Linked DNA regions of Kaistia algarum. Each later gene encodes a partner of the first gene's protein in a complex. Links are inferred from orthologs where the notes say so. Each region holds a gene or a part of one and is shown on either strand. Other genes may lie near its edges.

Region 1 (4,308 bases):
TTCGCCTGCATAAGGCGCGGCATTGCCGTGCCGCGGCGTTTCGCAATCACCGGCTTCGGCGATTTCGAGTTCGCCCGCCATCTGGTCCCGTCTCTGACGACGATCGCCGTGCCAACCCGCCGCATCGGCTTCGAGGCTGGCCGCCTGCTGCTGGGCGCGATCGCGGGCGATACGGCAGGACCCAGGACTGTCGATGTCGGTTTCGAGTTGATCGAGCGAGAGAGCAGCTGATCGCGGAACCGTCCAGGTTCGCTCAGACCGCCTTCTTGCCGTCGCCGACCGCAAGCCGCGCCAGTTGCGTCAATACCACGGCGGTGCCCTTGAGCCGCTTTTCCGGGTCTTCCCAATCGCGGATCAGCACGATCTTCTGGTCGGGGCGAACCTTCGCCAGGCTGCCCTGCTCGCCGATATAGCGGATTAGGCCGGCCGGATTGGCGAAGGTCGAGTTGCGGAAGCCGATGACCATGCCCTTCGGGCCGGCATCGACCTTCTCGACATTCGCCTTGCGGCAGAGCGCCTTGATGTAGACGATCTTCAACAGGTGCTCGACCTCGTCCGGCAGCGGGCCGAAACGGTCGATCAGCTCGGCGCCGAAGGCGTCGATCTGCTCCGGCTCTTCGAGATCGCCCAGGCGTCGGTAGAGCCCGAGCCGCAGCTGGAGGTCGGGAACAAAGGTCTCCGGCAGCATGACCGGCGTGCCGACCGTGATCTGCGGCGACCAGCGGCCGTCATCGGCCTCGTCGGCGTCGCCGCCCTGCCGAAGCTGCGCCACCGCCTCCTCCAGCATCTGCTGGTAGAGCTCGAAGCCGACTTCCTTGATATGGCCGGATTGCTCCTCGCCCAGCAGATTGCCGGCGCCGCGAATGTCGAGGTCGTGACTGGCGAGCTGGAAGCCGGCGCCGAGCGTATCCAGCGATTGCAGCACCTTGAGGCGGCGATCGGCCATGGCGGTCAGGCGCTTCTCGGCCGGAACCGTGAACAGCGCATAGGCGCGCGTCTTCGAGCGGCCGACACGGCCGCGCAGCTGATAGAGCTGCGAGAGGCCGAACATGTCGGCCCTGTGGACGATCAGTGTATTGGCGGTCGGGATGTCGAGCCCGGATTCGACGATCGTCGTCGAGAGCAGCACATCATAGGCGCCGTCATAGAAGGCGTTCATGATGTCTTCGAGCTCCGTCGGCGGCATCTGGCCATGCGCGATGGCGACCTTCACTTCCGGCACGAATTTCTCGAGGAACTCCTTGCGTTCGGCCAGGTCCGAGAGGCGGGGGCAGACATAGAAGCTCTGGCCACCGCGATAGCGCTCGCGCAGCAGCGCCTCGCGCACGGTGAGCGCATCGAAGGGCGAGATGAAGGTTCGGACCGCCATGCGGTCGACAGGCGGCGTCGTGATCAGCGACAGCTCGCGAACCCCGGTAAGCGCCAGTTGCAGCGTCCGCGGGATCGGCGTCGCCGAGAGCGTCAGCACATGGACATCGGCGCGCAGCTCCTTCAGCCGCTCCTTGTGCTTGACGCCGAAATGCTGCTCCTCGTCGATTATCAGCAGGCCGAGATCCTTGAACTCGATCGCCTTGCCGAGCAGGGCATGCGTGCCGACGACGATGTCGACCTGCCCTTCCTTGAGGCCCTTCTTGGTCTCGGCGAGATCCTTGGTCGAAACCAGCCGCGAGGCCTGCTCGACCCGGATCGGGAAACCGGCGAAACGCTGTGAAAAGGTCTTGAAATGCTGGCGCGACAGCAGCGTCGTCGGCACCACGACCGCGACCTGCTTGCCGCTCATCACGGCGACGAAGGCGGCACGCAGCGCCACCTCGGTCTTGCCGAAGCCTACATCGCCGCAGATCAGGCGGTCCATCGGCGTGCCGGCGCCCAGATCCTGGATGACGGCCTCGATCGCCGTCAGTTGGTCTTCCGTCTCCTCATAGGGGAAGCGCGCGGCGAATTCGTCATAAAGCCCGTCTGGCGGCGCCATGGGTTCGGCGTGGCGCATGGCGCGGGCCGCGGCGATCTTGATGAGCTGCGCCGCCATGTCGCGAATGCGTTTCTTGAGGCGCGATTTCCGCGCCTGCCAGGCAACGCCGCCGAGCTTGTCGAGCGAAGCCTCCGTGTCTTCCGAGCCGTAGCGCGACAGAAGCTCGATGTTCTCGACGGGAAGATAGAGCCGGTCGCCGCCGGCATAGAGGATTTCGAGGCAATCGCGCGGCGCGCCGGCGGCCGTGATCGTCTTCAGCCCCGAGAAACGGCCGATGCCATGATCGACATGGACCACCAGATCGCCTTCGGCGAGGCCGGCGACCTCGCTGAGGAAATCCGACGCCTTCTTCGCGCGCTTGCGGGGGCGGACCAGACGGTCGCCGAGAATATCCTGCTCGCCGATCACCGTCAGCTTCGGCGTCTCGAATCCCGCCTCGAGGCCTAGCACGGCGAGCGCGACGATGCCCTTGTCGAGTCCCTCGGTTCCCCGCCAGCTATCGACCTTCTGCGTGCGCTTCAGCCCATGATCGGCGAGAACCTGAGCGAGGCGGTCGCGGGCGCCTTCGCTCCAGCTCGCGATGATGACGCGCTTCTTCTCGCGCAGCGTGCCGATATGCGCGATCACGGCGTCGAAGACATTGACGTCGCCGGCCGTCCGCTCGGCCGCGAAGGTCCGGCCCTGCCGGCCGCCAAGATCGACGACCATCGTATCGTCGGCCTCGGCAAAGGGCGTCATGCGCAGCAGCGTCGCCGACCCCTCGCGCCGCGTCCATTCCTCGCGCGAAAGATAGAGCCGTTCCGGCGGGACGGGGCGATAGGGAATGCCGCCCTGCCCCTGGCCCATGCCGTCGCGGCGGGCGTCATAATGATCCTGGATGTCGGCGAGACGCTCGGCCAGCGCTTCCTCGACCAGATGATCGAGAATGACCGGCGCATCGGGGAGATAGTCAAACAGCGTGTCGAGCCCATCGACGAAGAGCGGCAGCCAATGCTCGACGCCGGTGTAGCGACGACCCTCGCTCACCGACTGGTAGAGGATGTCATCGCGATCGGTCGCGCCGAACAGTTCCAGATAGCGGCTGCGGAAGCGCGCGATCGAATCCGCCGTCAGCACGACCTCGCTCATCGGCACGAGGTCGAGCCGCTTCTTCTGCGCCACCGTGCGCTGGCTCTCGACGTCGAAGGAGCGGATCGAATCGATGGTATCGCCGAAGAAATCGACGCGCACCGGCTCGCCCTGCCCGGCCGCGAACAGATCGACGATGCCGCCGCGCACGGCATATTCGCCAGCCTCGCGCACGGTCGATGTGCGCAGGAAGCCGTTCTCCTCCAGCCAGCCGATCAGCTTTTCCATGACCAGCTGATTGCCGCTGGCGATCGAAAGGCTCTGCCGCTCGATCGCCTCGCGCTTCGGCAGGCGCTGGACGATCGCGTTGACCGTGGTCAGCACGACCCGCGTCGGACCCTTGCCGGGACCGCGCCGCGCCAGATCGGCGAGGGTCGCCATGCGCCGCGACACGACGCTCGCATTCGGCGAAACGCGGTCATAGGGCATGCAGTCCCAGGCGGGAAAGCTGATCGTTTCCAGCGTCGGGGCAAAAAAGCGGATCGCCTGTTCCAGATCGGCCATGCGATTGCCGTCGCGGGCGACGACCAGCAATTCGCCCCTGCCTTCGCGGGTCGCGAGCGCGGCGATGTCGGCGACGACCTTGCCGTCAAAGCCGTCGGGCACGCCCGAGATCACGGTCGAGCGACGGTTCAGGATCGTTTCGAAGCGGATCATCGGCCTATCGAAGGGTTGCACCGGTGAAGGCGGCAAGTTTCAGGAAAAAGGGCGTGCGAGCATGTTCCGGTGTCGGCGCCTCGCCCGTCAGCCAGGCGAGGATGTCGCGATCCTGTTCGTCGAGGAGCAATTCGAACGAATCGAGTTCGGACTCGGAAAGGTCGGCGATCTGCGCATCGGCGAACCGCCCGAGGATCAGGTCGGTCTCGCGCATGCCCCGATGCCACGCCCGGAAATGGGTACGGCGCCGGCGCACATCCAGCCCGGCGCCCGACAAGGTCGTCCCGCTCATGTCCGGCTTGGCTCCTAAACGGCGTAGCCTTGAGAAGATCGTGGGGAAATGGACGCAGAAGACCGCGGCGTCAACTGCAAAGGCAGGCAAAAGCCGTCTCTTCGCACCGCTGGACAGCTATGACTTCGGGAATGAAACGATCAAGGGCCTGGGCCATTTCTGACCCAAGCCCTTGACGAAACTGGCTCCGCGAGCTGGACTCGAACCAACGACCCGGTGCCGCGACCATGGCCTGACCACCCGGGCGGCGCTCGAAACC
Region 2 (3,788 bases), 240 kb from region 1 along the record:
GGATCCATGGCTGGGCCCATGATCCCGACGAGCACGGCCGAACGGCCTTCGCCTATGCGTTGGAGGGGAAAATCGTCTCGGGCGGCGTTGCCTATATTAAGCGGCAGGACGTGGTCACGGCGCTGAAAGATCCTTCTGCTCTGCTCAGTGAATTCGCCTTCCCGGTGCCGGTTGATGCCCCGGACGAGTTCGGAGAGCTGCAATCGGGAATTTCCCTGCGGCGCAAGGCGAAGTCGGCGCGGTAGTGGACCTGGCGCAACCGGAATTCCCGTTGCCCCAGGGTCCTTCGCAGTGTCGAGTTGACTATTCCGCTGCCTGGCTGCCCTGTGCGTGGCTACGCGGATGTATGCCACGCGCGAGCACCGGCTTCAGGAAGCGGCCCGTATAGCTGGCCGCCACCTTGGCGATGTCCTCCGGCCGGCCCTCCGCCACGATCTCGCCGCCGCCATCGCCGCCCTCCGGACCTAAGTCGATGATCCAGTCGGCCGTCTTGATCACTTCGAGATTGTGCTCGATCACCACGACGGTGTTGCCTTGGTCGACGAGGCTGTGCAGCACCTCCAGGAGCTTGGCGACGTCGTGGAAGTGTAGCCCGGTCGTCGGCTCGTCCAGGATATAGAGCGTCTTGCCGGTGGCGCGGCGGGAGAGCTCCTTCCCGAGCTTGACGCGCTGCGCCTCGCCGCCGGAAAGCGTCGTCGCCTGTTGGCCGACCTTGACATAGCCGAGACCCACCTCGTCGAGCGTCTCCATCTTGTCGCGGATCGCCGGCACCGCCTGGAAGAACTCGCGCGCCTCCTCGACGGTCATGTCGAGCACGTCGGCGATCGACTTGCCCTTGAACTTCACATCCAGCGTCTCGCGGCTGTAGCGCTTGCCCTTGCAAACCTCGCAGGTGACATAAACGTCCGGCAGGAAGTGCATCTCGATCTTGATGACGCCGTCGCCCTGGCAGGCCTCGCAGCGCCCGCCCTTGACGTTGAACGAGAATCGCCCCGGCCCATAACCGCGCGCCTTCGCTTCCGGCAGGCCCGAGAACCATTCGCGGATCGGCGTGAACGCGCCGGTATAGGTTGCCGGGTTGGAGCGCGGTGTGCGTCCGATCGGCGACTGGTCGATATCGATGATCTTGTCGATGAACTCGAGCCCCTCGATCCGGTCATGATCGGCCGGATGGATATGGGCGCCATTGAGCCGCCGCGCGACGGCCGCATAGAGCGTATCGATCAGGAAGGTCGACTTGCCGCCACCGGAAACGCCGGTGATGCAGGTGAAAGTACCGAGCGGGATATCCGCCGAGACATTCTTCAGATTGTTGCCGCGCGCGCCGACGACGCGGATCTTCTTCGTCTTGGAAATCGGCCGGCGCTTCTCAGGTATCTCGACGGCCAGTTCGCCTGAAAGATAGCGCCCCGTCAGCGACGCCGGATTGGCCATGATCTCGGCCGGCGTGCCCTTGGCGACGATCTCGCCGCCGTGAATGCCCGCCGCCGGGCCGACGTCGACCACATAGTCGGCGGTCAGGATCGCGTCCTCGTCATGCTCGACGACCAGCACCGTATTGCCGATGTCGCGCAGATGCCTAAGCGTTTCCAGCAGCCGTTCATTGTCGCGCTGATGCAGGCCGATCGACGGCTCGTCGAGCACATAAAGCACGCCCGTCAGCCCGGAGCCGATCTGCGAGGCGAGGCGGATGCGCTGGCTCTCGCCGCCGGATAGCGTGCCGGAATTGCGCGACATCATCAGATAGTCGAGACCGACATCGACCAGAAAGGAGAGGCGCTCACGGATCTCCTTGAGGATCCGCACCGCGATTTCGTTCTGCTTGTCGTTCAGTTCGCCCGGCAATGTGCCGAACCAGGCGGCAGCATGTCGGATCGACATCTCGGAGATCTGGGCGATGTGCTTGCCGGCGATCTTGACCGCCAGCGCCTCCGGCTTCAGCCGCGCGCCGCCACAGGCCTTGCATGGCGTCGCGCCCTGATAGCGCTCGATCTCCTCGCGGGCCCAGTTCGACTCGGTCTCGCGCCAGCGCCGCTCCAGATTGGTGACGACGCCCTCGAAGGACTTCTTCGTCTTGTAGGCGCGCGTGCCATCATTATAGACGAACTCGACCTCCTGCTTGCCGGTGCCATAGAGGATCGCGTTGCGTCCTGCCTCCGGAATCTCGTCCCAGGGGTCGGTCATCGCAAAGTCGAAATGGCGGGCGATCGCCTCCAGCGTTTGCACATAATAGGGCGAGGAAGACTTCGCCCAAGGCGCGACGGCGCCTTGCTTTAGCGTCAGCGAGCCATCCGGCACGACGAGGTCGGGATCGATCTTCTTCTCCGAGCCGAGCCCGTCGCATTCCGGGCAGGCGCCGAAGGGATTGTTGAACGAAAAGAGGCGCGGCTCGATCTCGGCGATGGTGAAGCCGGAAACGGGACAGGCGAACTTCTCCGAGAACAGGACGCGGCGCTCATTGCCCTTTTCGTCCTTTTCATCGGCGAACTCGGCAACCGCTATGCCCTCGGCCAGTTCCAGCGCCGTCTGGAACGAATCCGCCAGCCGCGCGGCGATATCGCCGCGCACCACGATGCGGTCGACGACGACGTCAATGTCGTGCTTGAGCTTCTTGTCGAGCGCAGGCGCCTCGTCGATCTCGAAGAACACGCCGTCCAGCTTGATGCGCTGGAAGCCCTTCTTCTGCAACTCCGCCAGTTCCTTTTTGTACTCGCCCTTGCGGCCGCGGATCATCGGCGCGAGCAGAAATAGACGCGTCCCCTCCGGCAGGGCCAGCACGCGGTCGACCATCTGGCTGACCGTCTGGCTCTCGATCGGCAGGCCTGTTGCCGGCGAATAGGGAATGCCGACGCGCGCAAACAGGAGGCGCATATAGTCGTAGATCTCGGTGACCGTGCCGACCGTCGAACGCGGGTTCTTCGACGTCGTCTTCTGCTCGATCGAGATCGCGGGCGAGAGGCCGTCGATCTGGTCGACATCCGGCTTCTGCATCATCTCCAGAAACTGGCGCGCATAGGCCGACAGGCTCTCGACATAGCGCCTCTGGCCTTCCGCATAGATCGTATCGAAGGCAAGCGACGATTTTCCGGATCCCGAGAGCCCGGTCAGTACGACGAGCTTGTCGCGCGGGATATCGATATCGATGTTCTTGAGATTATGCTCGCGCGCACCGCGGATCGATATGTACTTGCCCGTGGCGGCGCCCGGGCGCGGTGCGTCGGTGTCGTGAACCATGTGACCAATCCGTCGGAGAGCTGCCGGCACGATGGCCGACACGCCAATTTAGGCAATCGAGCCGCTGAAACAAGAAGCGGCACCGCAAGAGCGCCGCCCTTGGAGCGCATCGAACGACAACGTCATCGAATCTAGAAAGCCATGTTGCCAGATCGTTTGGACTTGTCTAGAACAAAAAGAGAACATGAGGCCGTTTCGATGTGGACAAGCCCGATTGCGCCGGGCCGTGACGGTCGTTTCGGTTTATCCTACCGGGAAAGTGAGAGAAGGAAGCCAACATGGCCGGCAGCGTCAACAAGGTAATTCTGGTCGGCAATCTCGGCCGCGACCCGGAGGTGCGCCGGTCGCAGTCCGGCGATCCGATCGTCAATTTGAACATCGCGACGTCGGAGAGCTGGCGCGACAAGGCCAGCGGCGAGCGCAAGGAAAAGACCGAGTGGCACCGTGTGGTGATCTTCAACGAGAATCTCGCCAAGATTGCCGAGCAATATCTGAAGAAGGGCTCGAAGGTTTATATCGAGGGCCAGTTGCAGACGCGCAAATGGCAGGACCAG

What was found. The genes of interacting proteins can lie anywhere in the genome.
Region 2: the proteins of mfd (region 1) and uvrA are in contact, whole or in part, in a crystal structure (PDB 4DFC), measured with the Escherichia coli proteins. The link is inferred for Kaistia algarum from one-to-one orthologs.

What each region holds. Positions count from the first base shown.
Region 1 is NZ_JAPKNJ010000002.1:419,664-423,971, forward strand. Bases 54-4,083 are described here. They hold mfd (transcription-repair coupling factor), read right to left. Parts: upstream 3,758-4,083; coding sequence 254-3,757; downstream 54-253. Other genes in these bases: OSH05_RS15270 (LacI family DNA-binding transcriptional regulator), read left to right, coding at 54-231; OSH05_RS15280 (FAD assembly factor SdhE), read right to left, coding at 3,762-4,049. In the rest of the region: more of OSH05_RS15270, read left to right, coding at 1-53. UniProt on the Escherichia coli protein: Couples transcription and DNA repair by recognizing RNA polymerase (RNAP) stalled at DNA lesions. Mediates ATP-dependent release of RNAP and its truncated transcript from the DNA, and recruitment of nucleotide excision repair machinery to the damaged site.
Region 2 is NZ_JAPKNJ010000002.1:664,437-668,224, reverse strand. The notes cover bases 104-3,613. They hold uvrA (excinuclease ABC subunit UvrA), read right to left. Parts: upstream 3,235-3,613; coding sequence 304-3,234; downstream 104-303. Other genes in these bases: OSH05_RS16365 (single-stranded DNA-binding protein), read left to right, coding at 3,513-3,613; OSH05_RS16375 (O-fucosyltransferase family protein), read left to right, coding at 104-245. Also shown: more of OSH05_RS16375, read left to right, coding at 1-103; more of OSH05_RS16365, read left to right, coding at 3,614-3,788. UniProt on the Escherichia coli protein: The UvrABC repair system catalyzes the recognition and processing of DNA lesions. UvrA is an ATPase and a DNA-binding protein. A damage recognition complex composed of 2 UvrA and 2 UvrB subunits scans DNA for abnormalities.